Regions from separate parts of the Escherichia sp. B1147 genome, predicted to be linked through region 3. Evidence: predicted binding sites of a transcription regulator. Region 3 holds the regulator's gene; each other region holds the start of a gene.
What was found. The regulator Fur, encoded in region 3, represses iron uptake genes when iron is present. The targets are predictions, from matches to a motif close to ATAATAATGAGAACNACTATCAA.
Positions count from the first base shown of each region.

Region 1: a site for Fur is predicted at 3,466-3,488, ahead of efeU (iron uptake transporter permease EfeU). Genes of this name have one in related genera too.
Region 2: a site for Fur is predicted at 1,638-1,660, ahead of sufA (Fe-S cluster assembly scaffold SufA). Genes of this name have one in related genera too.

Region 1 is NZ_LFHY01000011.1:133,473-140,110, reverse strand. Features, by position in the region: gene efeB (iron uptake transporter deferrochelatase/peroxidase subunit) at 116-1,387, opposite strand; gene efeO (iron uptake system protein EfeO) at 1,393-2,520, opposite strand; gene efeU (iron uptake transporter permease EfeU) at 2,578-3,408, opposite strand; gene putP (sodium/proline symporter PutP) at 3,628-5,136, opposite strand; gene A9180_RS10110 (hypothetical protein) at 5,298-5,501, opposite strand; gene putA (trifunctional transcriptional regulator/proline dehydrogenase/L-glutamate gamma-semialdehyde dehydrogenase) at 5,559-6,638, shown strand, end outside.
Region 2 is NZ_LFHY01000017.1:151,249-157,886, forward strand. Features, by position in the region: gene sufB (Fe-S cluster assembly protein SufB) at 1-1,222, opposite strand, end outside; gene sufA (Fe-S cluster assembly scaffold SufA) at 1,231-1,599, opposite strand; gene A9180_RS18735 (YdiH family protein) at 2,152-2,340, opposite strand; gene menI (1,4-dihydroxy-2-naphthoyl-CoA hydrolase) at 2,439-2,849, opposite strand; gene A9180_RS18745 (FAD-binding and (Fe-S)-binding domain-containing protein) at 2,846-5,902, opposite strand; gene ydiK (AI-2E family transporter YdiK) at 6,291-6,638, shown strand, end outside.
Region 3 is NZ_LFHY01000012.1:74,933-81,570, reverse strand. Features, by position in the region: gene glnS (glutamine--tRNA ligase) at 1-428, shown strand, start outside; gene chiP (chitoporin ChiP) at 876-2,282, shown strand; gene chiQ (ChiQ/YbfN family lipoprotein) at 2,332-2,664, shown strand; gene fur (ferric iron uptake transcriptional regulator) at 2,930-3,376, opposite strand; gene uof (fur leader peptide) at 3,369-3,455, opposite strand; gene fldA (flavodoxin FldA) at 3,665-4,195, opposite strand; gene ybfE (LexA regulated protein) at 4,335-4,628, opposite strand; gene ybfF (esterase) at 4,768-5,532, opposite strand; gene seqA (replication initiation negative regulator SeqA) at 5,717-6,262, shown strand; gene pgm (phosphoglucomutase (alpha-D-glucose-1,6-bisphosphate-dependent)) at 6,291-6,638, shown strand, end outside.

The DNA.
Region 1 (6,638 bases), on a different contig from region 3:
TATCCGACCTACCGATTCGGCACCGATTGTAGGCCTGATAAGATGCACCAGCATCGCATCAGGCACCAGCGCACGAACGTCGGATGCGGCGTAAACGCCTATCCGCCTAAAAACATTAAACCCGCAATAATGCGCTTCCGAGATAATCGTTCGCGTCCTTCACCCCTGGCAACGCAAAGAAATAACCGCCACCGATAGGTTTGACGTATTCCTCCAGCGCCTCGCCGTTCAGTCTTTTTTGTACTGTCAGGAAGCCCTTTTCCAGATCGTGTTGGTAGCAGACAAACAGCAGCCCCATGTCCAGTTGCCCGGAATTGGTGACGCCCAACGAATAACTGTAGCCACGTCGCAGCATCAGGCTGGACTCGCTCTCCGCCGTGCGGGGATTCGCCAGCCGGATATGGCTGTCCAGTGCAATCACCTTCCCTTCCGGGTCGCTGGCGTAATCGGGAACATCATGCTCATGCTTCATACCCAGCGGCGCACCGGTTTGCTTATCACGACCAAAAATCGTCTGCTGTTCTTTCAGCGGTGTTCTGTCCCAAAACTCAACGCGAAACTGAATTAAGCGCACAGCCTGGTAGCTGCCACCAATAGTCCAGGCTGGTTCTTGCTGATCTGCCGTGACCCACACCACTTTTTGCATCAACTTATCATTCTGGCTATCGGGATTGGCGGTACCGTCTTTGAAGCCCAGCAAATTGATTGGTGTCTCTTTACCTTTACTGCGTGCCGCGTGATCGGAGATAAACCCTTCCCGCTTCCAGCGCACGCTGAGTAAATCCGGCGTGTGTTTGATGATATCGCGCAGCGCATGGATCACCGTGTCCTGGGTGTTGGCACAAATCTGTAGCAACACATCACCATGACATAACGCTGCATCAAGCGAGTCGTTGGGGAAACGCGTCATCTTTTGCAACTTTTTCGGTATCTGCGTTGCAAGACCAAAGCGCTCATCAAACAATGCGTGGCCCACCGATAACGTAATGGTGAGATTATCAGGCGCAATGTAGCCGCCAAGAATACCGGAATCGAGTGGCGGCAGGCGCGGATTTGGTGTTTCTGGGGCCACTCCGCCCTGAGTCAGAAAAGCAAACCGCTGAGTCAACAAGCGAAACAATCGCTCAAGGTCGGCTTTATCGCTGGCAAGCACATCAAATGCCACCAGCATCATTGCAGCCTGCTGCGGCGTCAGAATACCCGCCTGATGCTCGCCATAAAAAGGCTGCACTTCACTGCGCGCATCCGGTGAAAGCGTACCTGGCGCACTTTGCGGTTTTTGTGCATGCGCGACCGGGCAACTTCCCGCCAGCGCCAGCGCGCCAATCCCTTTCAGTAAACGTCGGCGTGACGGTTCATTCACGCCGTTTTCATTTTCATACTGCATAAAGCTTAATCCAGTCCCAGCACACCGCGAAGTTGCGCCAGATCTTCCGCCAGCGCAGTAATCGGTCCTTTCAGCGCGTTACGGTCGGCATCGGTCAGCTTGTCGTAAGTTTCAAAACCGTCTTTGGTACGGTATTTCGCCAGAATGGTATCGACCTTTTTGAAGTTGGCATCGACTTTTGCCAGCAGTTCCGGGTTGGCTTTTTGTAGTTGTGGACGCAGCAGATCGACAATTTTCTGCGAGCCTTCAACGTTGGCCTGGAAGTCCCACAGATCGGTGTGGCTATAACGATCTTCTTCACCGCTGATTTTGCTGGCTGCCACTTCCTCAATCAGTCCGGCTGCGCCGCCGACCACTTTTGAAGGTGGGAAAGCCAGTTCACTGATGCGTTTTTGCAAATCGACCACATCGGTATAAAGCTGGTCAGCGTACTGATCCATTCCTTTGGTGGAGTTGTCGCCAAATAAGGCTTTTTCCAGACGGTGGAAACCGGTGAATTTCGGGTCGGCGGCTTTTTGCTCGTAATCATCCTCACGGGCGTCAATGCTGCCATCCAGATCGGAGAACAGTTCAGCAATCGGTTCAATCCGCTCATAGTGCTGGCGCGTCGGCGCATACAGCGCTTTCGCTTTTTCGATATCGCCCGCTTTAATAGCGTCGGTAAAAGCTTTGGTGTCGGTCACCAGCTGCTTGGTTTCCGCCGTGACATACGCTTTATATGCGGTAATTGCGCCGCCAAGACTTAACAGCGCGTCGCTTTGCGCCGCATCCGCCGTTGCCTCACCTTTAACGATCAACTTCCCTTTCGGGTTAGTCAGCAGACCGCAGGTCATATCGTATTCGCCAGGCTGTAAATTTGCCGTCATTTTCTGGCTAAAACCGGGAGCAATGTTTTCTCGCTCTTCCACCACCATCACCCCTTTGAGGATCTCCCACTCCAGCGCCTTCTGGCTGTGGTTCTGAATGATGAACTGTGTTTTCCCGGCGTTAACCGTAATGGTCATCGGTTCGCACTGTTTATCTGTCACAGTGACTTTGACCTGCGGAATATCAGCGGCGTTAGCCATAAAAGCAGAGGAGAACAGCGCAGCTACGCTCAGGTGCAGTGCGCTACGACGGAAGTTAATGGTCATGACGAGACTATCCCTTTAAAGTATGTTGTAACTAAGCAAGAATTTGCGTCGTATTCGTTACGCGGAGCGAGACGCTGTCGTTCCTGCACGTGGCGGCAGAGCAAACGCTACCAGCGCCGGGATGAGATAAATAAACCAGACGGCGACTTCGCTGACGCTCGGCGCTTCCTGATAACCAAAAATACCTTCCATCAGCGTACCGAACAGCGAGTGAGTTGAGAGCACCGCACTCATATCGAAGGCGATTTCCTGAAAGTGGTTCCACAATCCGGCTTCATGAAATGCGCGAATGGCACCTGCCGCCAGCCCTGCGGCGACGAAGAGAATAAACAGGCTGGTCCATTTGAAAAATGCGCCCAGATTCAGTCGAATACCGCCCCAGTAGAGCAGGAAACCAAGCACCACAGCCGTGGCAAGACCCAGCATTGCGCCGAGCGGGGGCCAGATCCCGACATCTTGTTGAAATGCCGCCAGCAGGAAAAAAACCGACTCCAGCCCTTCCCTTGCAACGGCAAAAAAGACCATCATCACCAGCGCCCAGCCATGATGATTTCCACGCTGCAATGCGCTATCGACTGCCTGCTCCAGTTGCACCTTGACGTTACGCGACACTTTGCGCATCCAGAAAACCATCCAGGTGAGGATCACCACAGCAATCACCGCCACGATACCTTCAAACAGCTCCTGCTCTTTTTGTGGAAATTCGCCGGTGGTTTCATTAATGAAGATGCCCAGTCCCAGGCACAACGCAGCGGCAAGCAACACGCCAATCCACATGACTCCAATCCATCGGCCTCGCTGGGTACGCTTAAGATAGCTGGCAATCAAACTGACAATCAGCGCGGCTTCAAGTCCTTCGCGCAACATAATGAGAAACGGAACAAACATGCCACCCACCCTTAAACGTTTTTCTGAGTCAATCTATGCAAAGAAAAGTAAATCACAGTGATAGTGATTATCATTACGACACAGAAAAACACAAGCAGAATGTAGTGATAATGATGAGAAAATGTAAAAATATTTTGAGAAAAAACACAGAGGGCAATCACTGATTGCCCTCTGCCTGATTCCCATTATGACGTGGGATTTTCGGTAAAACGCCTTCCCTTAGCTTTCTTGCAACCGTGACGGCGGTGCCGAATGATAGTGCGCATCGGCCTCGGCAAAGCGTTTTTGCATCGCCGCTGACGGCGCTTTACCCAGCAAACTAAACACCACAATCCCAATACTGCCGAAGATAAAGCCCGGAATAATTTCGTACAGTCCCAGCCAGCCGAACTGTTTCCAGACGATAACCGTGAGCGCGCCAATGATCATCCCCGCCAGCGATCCGTTGCGCGTCATACGTGACCACATCACCGAGAACAGCACCACCGGTCCAAACGCCGCGCCAAAGCCAGCCCACGCGTAGCTCACCAGCCCCAGCACGCGGTTTTCCGGGTTCGCTGCCAGCGCAATCGCCACCAGCGCCACCACCAGCACCATGACACGCCCTACCCACACCAGTTCTTTCTGGCTGGCATGTTTACGCAGAAACGCTTTGTACAAATCTTCAGTAATCGCACTGGAACATACCAACAACTGGCAGCTTAAGGTTGACATCACCGCCGCCAGTATCGCCGACAGCAGGATCCCGGCAATCCACGGGTTAAACAGAATTTGCGCCAGTTCGATAAACACGCGCTCGGCATTCTGATTTACTGCCCCCGCCAACGCCGGATGATCATTAAAGTAAGCAATCCCAAAGAAGCCGACAGCCACTGCCCCTGCCAGGCAGAGGATCATCCAGGTCATACTGATACGACGCGCATGGACGATGCTGTGATGAGAATCCGCCGCCATAAAACGCGCCAGAATGTGCGGCTGACCGAAGTACCCCAGCCCCCAGCCCATCAGCGAGATAATGGCGATAAAGTTCAGTCCTTTGAGCATATCAACGTTTTCAATGCTCTTTTGTTTGATAACCTCCAGCGAATCACCAAACCCGCCGACGCTGATAATGACAATGACAGGCGTCAGGATCAGCGCAAAAATCATCAGGCTGGCCTGTACAGTGTCAGTCCAGCTCACCGCGAGGAAGCCGCCAATAAAGGTATAAAGGATGGTCGCCGCTGCCCCTGCCCACAGAGCCGTTTCGTAGCTCATGCCGAAGGTGCTTTCAAACAGACGTGCGCCTGCCACAATGCCAGAGGCACAATAAATGGTGAAGAACAGCAAAATAACCAACGCGGAGATAATGCGCAAAATACGGCTTTTATCTTCAAAGCGCCCGGTGAAATAATCCGGCAGAGTTAAGGCGTTATTATTGTATTCGGTATGCACACGCAACCGCCCTGCCACCAGCTTCCAGTTGATCCACGCGCCTAATGTCAGGCCAATGGCGATCCAGCTTTCGGAAATACCGGAAAGAAAAACTGCGCCCGGCAAGCCCATTAACAGCCAGCCGCTCATGTCAGACGCACCCGCAGATAATGCCGTTACAAACGGCCCAAGGCTGCGACCGCCCAGAATATAGTCGTCGAAGTTTTTAGTTGATCGCCAGGCGATAAACCCAATCAATATCATGCCAAAGATATAGACACAAAATGTCACCAACATCGGTGTGCTAATAGCCATCTAAAGTCTCCAAAAAATTATTATCGGCAATGTCGAAACTTGCCGTTATATCTGCCACCGGAACGGGGTAACAGAGTTTATGTTTTACCAGGGCGACCGTATCCTGCCGGAAGTGCTGGTTATTCACAATCGATTTAACACATCATTTACATCAAATTTTATTACCCAGCGACACTATTTTTCATCAGGTTGCACTTCCTCACATTTTTTGCGGTTGCACCTTTCAAAAATGTTAACTGCCGCAGAGAAAAAGCCTGCATTACTTTTTTAATTCCTGTCATATCGATTTCTTTTATTAACATTTCATTCATTTTTAAGCTTGCTACGTAAGTCACATTTAACGCGGTTGCACAAAGTTGCAACATAATGGATATTTCACGATAACGTTAAGTTGCACTTTTCAGAACAACAGGAGTAATGGCATGGGAACCACCACTATGGGGGTTAAGCTGGACGACGCGACGCGTGAGCGTATTAAGTCTGCCGCAACACGCATCGATCGCACACCGCACTGGTTAATTAAGCAGGCGATTTTTTCTTATCTTGAACAGCTGGAAAACAGCGATACCTTGCCGGAACTGCCTGCGCTACTTTCTGGCGCGGCCAATGAGAGCGATGAAGCGCCGAATCCGGCAGAGGAACCACACCAGCCGTTCCTCGACTTTGCCGAGCAAATTTTGCCTCAGTCGGTTTCCCGCGCCGCCATCACCGCCGCATATCGCCGCCCGGAAAGCGAAGCGGTTTCTATGCTGCTGGAACAAGCCCGCCTGCCGCAGCCGATTGCTGAACAGGCGCACAAACTGGCGTATCAACTGGCGGATAAACTGCGTAATCAAAAAAACGCCAGTGGTCGCGCTGGCATGGTGCAGGGGTTATTGCAGGAGTTTTCACTGTCATCGCAGGAAGGCGTGGCGCTGATGTGTCTGGCGGAAGCATTGCTGCGTATTCCCGACAAAGCCACCCGTGATGCGTTAATTCGCGACAAAATCAGCAACGGTAACTGGCAGTCACACATTGGTCGTAGCCCGTCTTTGTTTGTTAATGCCGCCACCTGGGGGCTGCTGTTTACCGGCAAACTGGTTTCTACCCATAACGAAGCCAGCCTCTCCCGTTCGCTGAATCGCATTATCGGTAAGAGCGGCGAACCGCTGATCCGCAAAGGTGTGGATATGGCGATGCGCCTGATGGGCGAGCAGTTTGTCACTGGCGAAACCATCGCGGAAGCATTAGCCAATGCCCGCAAGCTTGAAGAGAAAGGTTTCCGTTACTCATACGATATGCTGGGCGAAGCCGCACTGACCGCAGCGGACGCGCAGGCGTATATGGTTTCCTACCAACAGGCGATTCACGCTATTGGTAAAGCATCCAATGGTCGCGGCATCTATGAAGGTCCGGGGATTTCAATCAAGCTGTCGGCGCTACATCCGCGTTACAGCCGCGCCCAGTATGACCGGGTAATGGAAGAGCTTTACCCGCGTCTGAAATCATTAACCTTGCTGGCA
Region 2 (6,638 bases), on a different contig from region 3:
TTGAGTCGCACTGCGTGAAGTTGCGCGCATTGGTCGCCGTCGGCATGATTTTCACTAATCCGCGATAGCTGTTCTGGCTGTGCCCGGCGGAGATCCCTTTCGAGATAATGGTCGATTTAGTGTTTTTACCGATGTGGATCATCTTAGTGCCGGTATCAGCCTGCTGATGACCGCTGGTCAGCGCCACCGAGTAAAACTCACCGATGGAGTTATCGCCGCGCAAAATGCAGCTGGGATATTTCCACGTAATGGCTGAACCGGTTTCTGATTGCGTCCACGACATTTTGCTGTTTTCCCCTTCGCACAAAGCTCGCTTGGTGACGAAGTTGAGAATACCGCCAGTGTTGTTATCGCCAGGGAACCAGTTTTGCACCGTGGAATATTTCACCTCGGCATTTTTATGGATGATGACTTCCACCACCGCCGCGTGTAGCTGGTAGCTATCACGCACTGGGGCAGAACAGCCTTCAATGTAGCTGACGTAGCTGTCTTCGTCGGCTACCAGAATGGTGCGCTCAAACTGCCCGGTTTTTTCCGCGTTAATGCGGAAATAGGTGGAAAGCTCCATCGGGCAGCGCACGCCTTTAGGCACATAAATAAACGTACCGTCAGAGGCTACCGCCGCATTGAGCGCGGCAAAAAAGTTGTCATTCCCCGGCACCACGGTGCCGAGATATTTACGCACCAGTTCCGGATGGTCGTGAATCGCCTCACCAAAGGAACAGAAGATAATTCCCTGCTCCGCCAGTTTTTCACGATAAGTGGTGGCAACCGAAACCGAGTCGAAAATGGCATCCACCGCCACCTCTTTGCCTTCCCGCACGGGAACGCCTAGCTGCTCAAACGCCGCCTCCACCTCTTTACTTAAAAAGGCGTTCGCGCCAGTTTGCTGCACCGCGCCAGGTTCCGACGCACAAGTATCGTCACAATTACCGCACGACGGTGCCGAGTAATAGCTGTAATCCTGATAATTCAGCTTGTCGTAGTGCGCTTTCAGCCAGTGCGGCTCTTCCATCTCCAGCCATGCACGATAGGCGTTGAGACGAAACTCCAGCATCCACTCCGGCTCATTACGCTTCGCTGAAATTGCACGCACCACCTCTTCGTTTATCCCCTTTGCCAGCTCATCAGTGGCTAACTGGGTAAAGAATCCTTCTTTATAATTCAGCGGGCCGCCGGTCCAGGTTTTGACATCGTCAGTTGCTTCAGTATTACGAGACATAGTACCGCCTATACCCCAAAGCTTTCGCCACAGCCACATTCATTCTGGGCTTTCGGGTTGTGAAATTTGAATATCTGATTGAGTCCTTCGCGAACGAAATCGACTTCCGTGCCATCAATAAACGGCATCGCTTGCAGCGGGACGAACAGCTTCGCGCCGTCACGTTCAAACAGCAGATCGTCTTTCTCTGGCTCACTGACGCTGTCGAGTACATAGCCAAAGCCCGCGCAGCCCGTTTGCTTCACGCCTAAGCGCACGCCGACCATGCCCGACTGCTTCTCTACCAGTTCACGGATATGCGCCGCGGCTGCGGGTGTTAACGTTAAGCCTTGCCAGGCGAAATCCTCTGGATTAAACGTTCCTGAATGCATGTCCATCGATTTACCTCACTTCATCGCTTTCAGAGGATAACAGCATGTTAGTGATAATGATTATCAGTTCAACCCAGCAAGCGCAGGGGCTTTACCATAAAACATGCTTTTTGCCTGCATTTAATAAGCATAGACCCTGATGAGAGGGTTAACAGGCTCGCTAAGAATTAGGTATCTCATTGTTAGATAATGATTATTACTGAAGGAGCGTTAAGGCTGTGATGGAAAAGAAAAAGTTGTATCGAAAATGACTATTTAAGAGATAGGTAAAAAAGTGGCGAGTTCAGAAATAAAAAAATCCTTAAGTCTGTGCATTACAGGCTTAAGGATTTCTACCCCATCCGGCGCTTATCTCCGGCACTCATATGGCTTAGCTCTTGAAGGGGCGATAAGAATAATCTCATAAGACCGGGTCGCCGTTTTAACACAAACTGCGATTTGTATTATTTTTGAGCAAAATCAGGCAGGTAACAACAGGAGGACAGTCAGAGAGCAATCGTCAGACCTGGACAGATGTTAATCCAGGTCGATGAGCATTCAGACTCTGTTCAGTAGCGATTAATGCACGCCCAGACGCCAGGCGAAGTAGATTTCTTCTTTCAGTTCCGCAGAAGAGAGGGTAAGCAGGTCAGCAAATTCAAGTTCTAGTTGTTTCAGACGCTTGAGATATTGAGCGGGTGAAAGATTGCTTTGGTCACGGCGTAAAAATTCGATAGCCAACTGGGTGGGATTAAGTTGAGTAGACATAGCATCCTCGCTTTAGACAAGACCTGCACAGTATACCACCGTTTACTGCGCAGATAATAACCAAAAGCAATATGCATCACACTTTTCTGGTGACAACGTCACAAAATGGCGGTCGTCAATCTTGACGAACAGCACAAACGCCCTTTCTCATCGAAGATTTCTACCTGCCATACCTGATGCCGTGAACCGAGATGCAGTGGCTTACAAACGCCGCGTACCCGCCCTTCTCGTGCCGAGCGAACATGGTTAGCATTGATTTCCAGGCCAACGACTTTTTGCTCGCCTTCGGTACATAAATACCCGGCAACGGAACCAATACTTTCAGCCAGCACCACAGACGCCCCGCCATGTAGCAGCCCAAAAGGCTGCTTTGTCCGCGAGTCTACCGGCATTGTTGCTTCCAGCGTTTCATCACCAATATGTTCAAAACGAATATCCAGAAGCCCCACCATGTTTCCTTCACCCATGGCATTCAGTGCTTCAAGGGTGATTTTACGTTTCCATATCATTTAATAATCTCCAGTAATGCCTGCACGGGATGGCGTACCCCCGTCCCTTCAACCCGTTTAACCTGGCTGCGGCAAGAATACCCGGTCGCCAGACAGCGATTACGCGGCAGTCTTTGCATCGCCTGATGCCAGGATAATTCATATATCCCGAGCGAGTTTTTATGGTTTTTCGCTTCATGTCCGTAAGTTCCCGCCATGCCGCAGCAACCCACGCTGACATTTTCCAGCTTCGCGCCAAAACGGGCAAATATCGCGGCCCATTGCGCTGGCGCGCCAGGCAAAGCGGTAACTTCGGTACAGTGACCGAAGAAATACCACGGCTCGCCGCTTACCGCGGTAACAGGCTGTGATTCAAGCGCACTCGCCAGCCATTCATTCGCCAGCAATACATTGAAATTCCCACGATCTTCGCCCAGCGTAAGTTTATATTCATCGCGATAACAAAGCACCAGTGCCGGATCGACACCTACCATTGGCATTCCCAGTTTCGCCATGCGGTTGAGGAAATCCGCCGTCTTTTTCGCCGTCTTCGCGAAGCGATTCAGGAAGCCTTTAATATGCTGCGCTTTACCATTCGGTGAGAAGGGCAGTAACACCGGCTGGAAACCTAATTTTTCGACCAGACGGACAAAATCCGCAACCACTTGCGCATCGTAATAACTGGTGAAAGGATCCTGCACTACAAGCACCGTGCGGGCTCTCTCCTCTGCACTGAGCGCTTCGAGCTGTTCCAGCGTCATGTTTGCCGAGCGATGCCCCACCATTTGTTGCTGTAACGACGGCACTGAAAGCAGCGGCAAGTCGACCATACCGATGTGTTTTTCCGAGAGTTTTCGCACCAGCGGCTGGTTTATGAAAAAGTTAAACGTCTTTGGCGCACGCGCCATCAGCGGCGCGTAACTTTCAACCGTTGCCACCAGATGGTCGCGTAATGGGCGTAGATAACGCGTGTGATAGAGTTGCAGGAAACGAGAGCGAAACTCCGGTACGTCAATTTTGATCGGACACTGAGTCGAACACGCTTTACAGGCCAGGCAACCCGACATCGCCTCTTTCACTTCGTGCGAGAAGTCATATTCGCCTTTATTTGCATGCCAGCTGTTGCGCGTGCGGGCAATTAACGTACGCAAGCTGACCCCAGACGCTGGTAGCTCTTGCTCCAGTTTTAGTGGGTCAACACCGCGATCCGCCAGCAAACGTAACCATTCACGCACCAGCGTTGCGCGCCCTTTCGGTGAATGAATTCGGTTCTGAGTAATTTTCATTGACGGACACATCGGACTGCGGGCATCAAAGTTGAAGCACAAACCGTTGCCATTACATTCTATAGCCCCGCGCCACTGCTGACGTACCGCGATGGGGATCTGGCGGTCATACGTGCCACGCTTCACCGCGTCCACTTTCATCATTGGCGCGTCAATACCTTCTGGCGGGCAGATTTTCCCAGGGTTTAGTCGGTTATGCGGATCAAACGCCGCTTTAACCTTGCGCAGTTCTGCGAAAAGTTCCTCACCAAAAAACGCCGGACTGTATTCGGCACGAAAACCTTTGCCGTGCTCGCCCCACAACAAACCACCGTATTTTGCAGTAAGCGCCACCACGTCATCAGAGATTTGCTTCATCAGGATCTCTTGTTGCGGATCGCACATATCCAGCGCCGGACGGACGTGCAAGACACCAGCGTCGACATGACCAAACATGCCATAACTTAAGCCGTGGCTGTCGAGCAGCGCGCGAAATTCAGCAATATAATCCGCCAGATGCTCCGGCGGCACGCAGGTATCTTCGGCAAATGGAATCGGTTTGGCTGCGCCTTTGGCATTACCGAGCAGACCGACGGCTTTTTTGCGCATTGCATAAATACGCTCAACACCAGCCAGCTCACTGCACACCTGCCAGCCGATCACCCCCGCCTGCTGACTGGCAATCAGTTCATCCAGCCGCGCACAGAGCGCATTTACCCGCTCGTCAATCAGCGCCTCATCATCTCCGGCAAATTCAACAATGTTCAGCCCGAGCATCTCTTTGTCTGGCACATTGGTAATCAACTCGCTGACGGAATGCCAGACAATATCTTCCCGCGCCAGATTCAGCACTTTTGAATCCACCGTCTCTACCGAAAGCGCACGCGCCTCAACCATAAACGGCGCGTTACGCAGCGCGGAGTCAAAAGAGTCATATTTGACGTTCACCAGACGGCGCACTTTAGGCAGACGAGTAATATCCAGTCGCGCTTCGGTAATAAAGGCCAGCGTCCCTTCTGATCCGGTCAGAATGCGCGTCAGGTCGAACTCGGTCATGTCATCGTTAAAGACATGGCGTAGGTCATAACCGGTAAGAAAGCGGTTAAGTTTGGGGAATTTGTCGATGATTAACTGGCGTTGCTGGCGGCAGCGTTGATAAACAGTGTTGTAGATCCGCCCGATAGCGGTATTGGTTTTACCTAACGTTTCAGCCAGTTCGACGGGTAAAGGTTGCGTATCGAGAATATCGCCCCCCAACAACACCGCTCTCACGCCCAGCACGTGATCTGACGTTTTGCCATAGACCAGCGAACCCTGGCCGGAAGCATCGGTATTGATCATCCCGCCGAGCGTTGCCCGGTTGCTGGTCGAAAGTTCTGGCGCAAAAAAGTAGCCAAATGGTTTCAGGTACTGATTCAGTTGATCTTTAATCACACCTGCTTCAACGCGCACCCAGCCCTCTTCAGGATTAATTTCAATGATGCGGTTCATATGGCGGGACATATCGACAATAATCCCCTGGTTGAGCGCCTGGCCGTTAGTGCCAGTACCGCCGCCGCGCGGGGTGAAGATTAGCGATGTATAGCGTTCCTGCGCGGCCAGACGGGCAATTAACGCCACATCGGCGGTGGAACGCGGAAATACCACCGCATCGGGGAGAAGTTGGTAAATACTGTTGTCGGTCGACATTGTCAGACGATCGGCATAATTTGTTGCCGTATCGCCGGTAAAACCCTGTTGCTCCAGCTCTTGCAAAAAATTAAGCACCAGTTGAACGACGCCGGGTGCCTGGGAAATCTGTGGAATCATTATATTGACCCTTTCCTGCGGTCTGTGATGTAGGTCGATACACAGTTCTTTCAGGCTGCTGCAATAGCGCACTGAAAGGTGATGTGTGTTTACTCTATGGATTTCGAGTTACGGGAAGGCGGCAAGCGAGTGAACGCCAGGAGCTTACAAAAGTAAGTGACTGGGGTGAACGAACGTAGCCGCAGCACATGCAACTTGAAATACGACGAGTAAACCGTTTGCGTGTTGCCTGAGTTGTTGTACCACATTTTTTTCTAACACGCCCCTCAGAATTAAGGGCAGAATCGGCCTGTTAAAAACCGCTTAAATTGCTCATCATTATGCAGGTGAGTTTCGCGTGTTCACGTCGCGTCGACGATTTGACGCACAAAAAAGGTGAAAAGTAGTTATGGTAAATGTTCGTCAGCCCAGGGATGTCGCACAAATTCTGCTTTCGGTGCTGTTTTTAGCCATCATGATTGTGGCATGTCTGTGGATTGTTCAACCCTTTATTCTCGGCTTTACATGGGCCGGTACGGTGGTTATCGCCACCTGGCCGGTATTGCTACGTTTGCAAAAGATCATGTTTGGCCGCCGCTCTCTCGCCGTTCTGGTGATGACGTTGCTCTTAGTGATGGTGTTTATCATCCCTATTGCCTTACTGGTTAACAGTATCGTCGACGGCAGTGGCCCGTTAATTAAGGCAATCTCCAGTGGCGATATGACATTACCGGATTTAGCGTGGCTCAATACCATT
Region 3 (6,638 bases):
GTAATGCTTACGTGATTAAAGCGGAACGCGTGGAGAAAGATGCCGAAGGCAATATCACCACCATCTTCTGTACTTATGATGCCGACACTTTAAGCAAAGATCCGGCAGATGGTCGTAAAGTCAAAGGCGTTATTCACTGGGTAAGCGCGGCACATGCGCTGCCGGTTGAAATCCGCCTGTACGATCGTCTGTTCAGCGTGCCGAATCCAGGCGCTGCGGATGATTTCCTGTCGGTGATTAACCAGGATTCTCTGGTCATCAAACAGGGCTTTGCTGAACCGTCTCTGAAAGATGCGGTGGCAGGTAAAGCATTCCAGTTTGAGCGTGAAGGCTACTTCTGCCTCGACAGCCGCCATTCCACAGCGGAAAAACCGGTATTTAACCGCACTGTTGGTCTGCGTGATACCTGGGCGAAGGTTGGCGAGTAATTTTAAGTTTCGCCAGGCCGGATGTGGCGTTTACGCCGCATCCGGCAAGAAACATGCAAACAATCCCAAACGCCGCGCTCTGCGGCGTTTTTTCTGCTTATCATCGCGAATTAATTCCACATCGTAATTTATCCATAAAAAAAATTTAAAATCACAAATCATAATTAATTAAAATGTAACCGCTTTCATCTTACTGGAAAGCCACATATTTTTTCTTCTACATGCTCTCCTGGTTCACACTTAAAGCTTGTAACAAAAATCATCAAAATATGTGCGGTTGCTCATGTTCTTACATTCTCGTTACAGAAAGAGATTGATAATTCGCGTCGCGAAAAATAGTCTGTTCCTGTAGTCAGCGAGACTTTTCTCAACGCTACTTTTTTAATTTTTATTTTTTTCGCTGTTCACCTTTGGTGCAGCAATTTATACGTCAAAGAGGATTAACCCATGCGTACGTTTAGTGGCAAACGTAGTACGCTGGCGCTGGCTATCGCCGGTGTTACAGCAATGTCGGGCTTTATGGCAATGCCGGAGGCTCGCGCCGAAGGATTCATCGACGATTCAACCTTAACCGGCGGTATCTATTACTGGCAGCGTGAACGTGACCGTAAAGATGTTACCGACGGGGACAAATACAAAACCAACCTTTCTCACTCCACCTGGAACGCCAACCTCGATTTTCAGTCTGGTTATGCTGCTGATATGTTCGGGCTCGATATTGCCGCGTTTACGGCGATTGAAATGGCAGAAAACGGCGACAGCTCACACCCGAACGAAATCGCGTTTTCGAAAAGTAATAAAGCCTATGACGAAGACTGGTCCGGCGACAAAAGCGGTATAAGCCTGTATAAAGCAGCGGCCAAATTTAAATACGGCCCGGTGTGGGCGAGGGCAGGTTACATTCAGCCAACGGGTCAAACGCTGTTAGCGCCGCACTGGAGCTTTATGCCGGGTACCTATCAGGGCGCAGAAGCCGGTGCCAATTTTGATTACGGCGATGCCGGAGCGTTGAGTTTTTCCTACATGTGGACCAACGAATACAAAGCGCCGTGGCATCTGGAAATGGATGAGTTTTATCAGAACGATAAAACCACCAAAGTTGATTATCTGCACTCCCTCGGCGCGAAATACAACTTCAAAAATAACTTCGTGCTGGAAGCGGCATTTGGTCAGGCTGAAGGTTATATCGATCAGTATTTTGCCAAAGCCAGCTACAAATTTGATATCGCCGGTAGCCCGTTAACCACCAGCTACCAATTCTACGGTACGCGCGACAAAGTTGACGATCGCAGCGTCAACGATCTTTACGACGGCACCGCCTGGTTGCAGGCGTTGACCTTTGGCTACCGGGCTGCTGACGTGGTGGACTTGCGCCTGGAAGGCACCTGGGTGAAAGCCGATGGGCAGCAGGGATACTTCCTGCAACGTATGACCCCAACTTACGCCTCTTCAAACGGTCGCCTGGATATCTGGTGGGATAACCGCTCTGACTTTAACGCCAACGGCGAAAAAGCGGTCTTCTTTGGTGCGATGTATGATCTGAAAAACTGGAATCTTCCCGGCTTCGCCATCGGCGCTTCTTATGTTTATGCGTGGGATGCGAAACCTGCAACCTGGCAGAGCAGTCCGGATGCGTATTATGACAAGAACCGGACTATCGAAGAGTCTGCTTACAGTCTGGATGCGGTCTACACCATTCAGGATGGTCGCGCTAAAGGCACGATGTTCAAACTGCACTTCACCGAATACGACAATCACTCCGATATCCCAAGCTGGGGCGGCGGTTACGGCAACATATTCCAGGATGAGCGTGACGTGAAATTTATGGTTATCGCTCCGTTCACCATTTTCTGATGCCAGACGCGGCAGGTTTTTTGCCTGCCGCACGTTTGAGGAATTCGCTATGAAAAAACTGATTCTCATCGCCATGATGGCATCGGGTCTGGTGGCTTGTGCGCAATCAACCGCGCCACAGGAAGATAGCCGCCTGAAAGAGGCGTACAGCGCCTGTATCAACACCGCACAAGGCTCGCCAGAAAAAATTGAAGCCTGCCAGAGTGTGTTAAATGAGCTGAAGAAAGAGAAACAGCATCAGCAGTTTGCCAACCAGGAAAGTGTACGCGTGCTGGATTATCAGGAGTGCCTACGCGCGACGCAAACTGGCAACGACCAGGCGGTGAAAGCCGATTGTGATAAGGTCTGGCAGGAAATTCGCAGTAATAACGCTACACAGTAAAGAAAAAAACGCAGACTGTAACTCTCGCTTTTCTTATTTCCTTTGTATAAAAAAGCCAACCCGCAGGTTGGCTTGAGACTTATGGTAAATGCTAAATTGCCTGATGCGCTGCGCTTATCAGGCCTACCTTTTCGTGCAATATATTGAATTTGAGAGGATTTGTAGGCTGGATAAGGCGTTCACGCCGCATCCGGCACGAACAAATCGCACTATGCCAATAATAAAAAGCCAACCCGCAGGTTGGCTTTTTCTCATTCAGGCTGACTTATTTGCCTTCGTGCGCGTGCTCATCTTCGCGGCAATCGCCTTCGGCGCAGTGACCGTAGAGATAAAGACTGTGGTTAGTCAGGCGAATGCCATGCTTCGCGGCGATTTCACGCTGACGCGCTTCGATAGATTCATCACTAAATTCAATAACCTTTCCGCAGTCGAGGCAGATCAGGTGATCGTGGTGATGTTGTTGGGTCAGTTCAAATACGGATTTACCGCCTTCAAAATTGTGGCGGGTGACGATACCGGCGTCGTCAAACTGGTTCAGTACGCGATATACCGTAGCCAGACCAATTTCTTCACCCATATCGATCAGTCGTTTGTATAAATCTTCCGCACTGACGTGATGGTTGTCCGGCTCCTGAAGAACTTCCAAGATTTTTAAACGTGGAAGCGTCACTTTCAGGCCAGCTTTCTTTAGGGCGGTATTGTTATCAGTCATGCGGAATCTGTCCTGTTACTAAGCGGTTCACTTCATTAAAAGAAGTGACAGAATTTGCTCTTGAGATAATGCGTATCATTATAGATTTGCCACGCCTAAATGAAAACCACAAGTCCCTGGCAAATATTGTTAATAAAAACGTGGCATAGCTTACATTTACGTTGGCAAGGCCACTTGAATACCGGGACATTGTACAGGCACACCGGCAAAAGTTACAAATTTGTAGCAATTATTTTGATTGGCATTATCTATTAATACGGCGTAGACATGAGTCTACACCGCAGTACATCAGGCATTGATAATTTCGTCGAGATGCAGTTCTTCAGAAATTTGTTTTACCCATTTTTCTACACGCTCGGCGGTCAGTTCTGGCTGACGGTCTTCGTCGATAGCCAGGCCGACAAAATGGTCATCATCCGCCAGACCTTTTGATGCTTCGAAATGGTAGCCCGCAGTTGGCCAGTGACCGACGATGGTCGCGCCGCGCGGTTCAATGATGTCACGAATGGTGCCTAAGGCGTCGCAGAAATATTCTGCGTAATCTTCCTGGTCGCCACAGCCAAACAGTGCAACCAGTTTACCATTGAAATCAATTTCTTCGAGAGTCGGGAAGAAGTCGTCCCAGTCACACTGTGCTTCGCCATAGTACCAGGTTGGGATGCCCAGCAGCAGAATGTCATAAGCTTCCAGATCTTCTTTGCTGCTTTTTGCAATGTCATGGACATCGGCAACGTCTTTACCAAGCTGTTTTTGAATCATTTTTGCGATATTTTCGGTATTACCGGTGTCGCTGCCGAAAAAGATGCCAGTGATAGCCATGAGTGAAATAACCTCTTGAAACTTATTGAAATGGGGGTGGCAAATTGCCCACGGATAAAGGCAATCATAGCAGAACAGGCAGTCTTGCGGAATCAGCAAACGAGCAGGACTGCACACTGTGCTACACGAAAGTGGATAATTAAACGATGCCCTGATTACGCAGCGCCGCCAGTTGCTGCATCAATATCTCTTCGATCAGTTCGCTACGGCTCATATTACGTGACTCCGCCAGCTCGTTCAGCGCCTCGACAGCTTCCGCATTCAGCTTCAGTTCGACACGCTTAAGGCCACGTACTTTGTCGCGTTTTAGCTGATTGCGTTTATTAATACGCAGCTGTTCATCGCGCGAAAGCGGATTGGTTTTCGGTCGTCCCGGTCGACGCTCGTGCGCGAACAGATCTAATGTCGTACGGTCCGTTTGTTCTTTGGCCATGATCTTGGTGACTTCGGGGGAAACAATCAGCCAGGCGCCTGCCCGGATGGATAGCCCGCCATAATACAACAGCGTGAGGAATCTCGCCAACGCCCACGCGCGGAATGCCGCGCGGACGCTGGGTTTTTAATCAGTTGCGTTAATCATTAAGATAGCGACGGATAGCCCGCAGCACAGCATCTGGTTTTTCTGCGTGTACCCAATGACCCGCGCCTGCAATAACATGCGCTCGTGCTTGCGGGAATTGCGCCAGCAAATCATCACGATACTGTTCAGTAACATACGGGGAATTGCCGCCAGGAATAAACAGAGCTGGGTGGTTCCATGCCGGAATTTTCTCCCAGCCAACAATATGTGGATACTGATCCCATAATACTGGCACGTTAAAACGCCACTCACCGTCAACAAAAGATTTCAGCAGGAATTGAATCACGCCCTCTTCATTAATATATTGGCGCATCACAGCAGCGGCCTGTTGGCGCGTTTGCGCGTCGGAGCCACTGACCGCGTTGATAGCTGCGAAAATTTCATCATGACGGCGTACGTGATAATCCACCGGCGCGATATCGATCGCTACCAGTTTCTCGATGCGGTCGGGCGCCAACGCGGTCAGTGCCATCACAGCTTTACCACCCATTGAATGACCAATAAATGTCGCCTTATCGATCTGCAGCGCATCCAGAGTATCAACAAGATCCTGGGCCATCGCCGGGTAATTCATGTGCGGATCTCGAGGCGAAAGTCCGTGGTTACGCATATCAACCTGGATGATATTGTGATCGTTTACCAGGTCGCGCGCCAGCACGCCGAGATTGTCAAGGCTGCCAAACAACCCGTGGACGAGGACGATGGGAGAATTATTATGCTGATTTTGTGCAGATTGCGCGCGGATATTCAATTTCATGGCAAAGTTCTTTTTTTCGTGTAGTTGGGTTAGGGTATTATGTTGACCATTGTGCCACAGGGCTGCAATAAATAAGGTTTAATCCGATTTTTTCTGCACGCCAGGCTTGACGCTATCCGCTGCCGGGATTTATTCATATACTCCCGGCGACTTGTATTCAGCTAAGACACCGCACTGGATTAAGATGAAAACGATTGAAGTTGATGATGAACTCTACAGCTATATTGCCAGCCACACTAAGCATATCGGCGAGAGCGCATCCGACATTTTACGGCGTATGTTGAAATTTTCCGCCGCATCACAGCCTGCTGCTCCGGTGACGAAAGAGGTTCGCATTGCGTCGCCTGCTATCGTCGAAGCGAAGCCGATCAAAACGATTAAAGACAAAGTACGCGCAATGCGTGAACTTCTGCTTTCCGATGAATACGCAGAGCAGAAGCGCGCGGTCAACCGCTTTATGCTGTTGTTGTCTACACTATATTCTCTTGACGCCCAGGCGTTTGCCGAGGCAACGGAATCGTTGCACGGCCGCACGCGCGTTTACTTTGCAGCAGATGAACAGACGCTGCTGAAAAATGGTAATCAGACCAAGCCGAAGCATGTGCCAGGCACGCCGTATTGGGTGATCACCAACACTAACACTGGCCGTAAATGCAGCATGATTGAACACATCATGCAGTCGATGCAATTCCCGGCGGAATTGATTGAAAAGGTTTGCGGGACAATTTAAAACAACGTTGCAGATAAAGGACAAAGCAATGGCAATCCACAATCGTGCAGGTCAACCTGCACAGCAGAGTGATTTGATAAACGTCGCCCAACTGACGGCGCAATATTATGTACTGAAACCAGAAGCAGGGAATGCGGAGCACGCGGTGAAATTCGGTACTTCCGGTCACCGTGGCAGTGCAGCGCGCCATAGCTTTAACGAGCCGCACATTCTGGCTATTGCTCAGGCGATTGCCGAAGAACGGGCGAAAAACGGCATCACTGGCCCTTGCTATGTGGGTAAAGATACTCACGCCCTGTCCGAACCTGCGTTTATTTCTGTACTGGAAGTGCTGGCAGCGAACGGGGTAGACGTTATTGTGCAGGAAAACAATGGC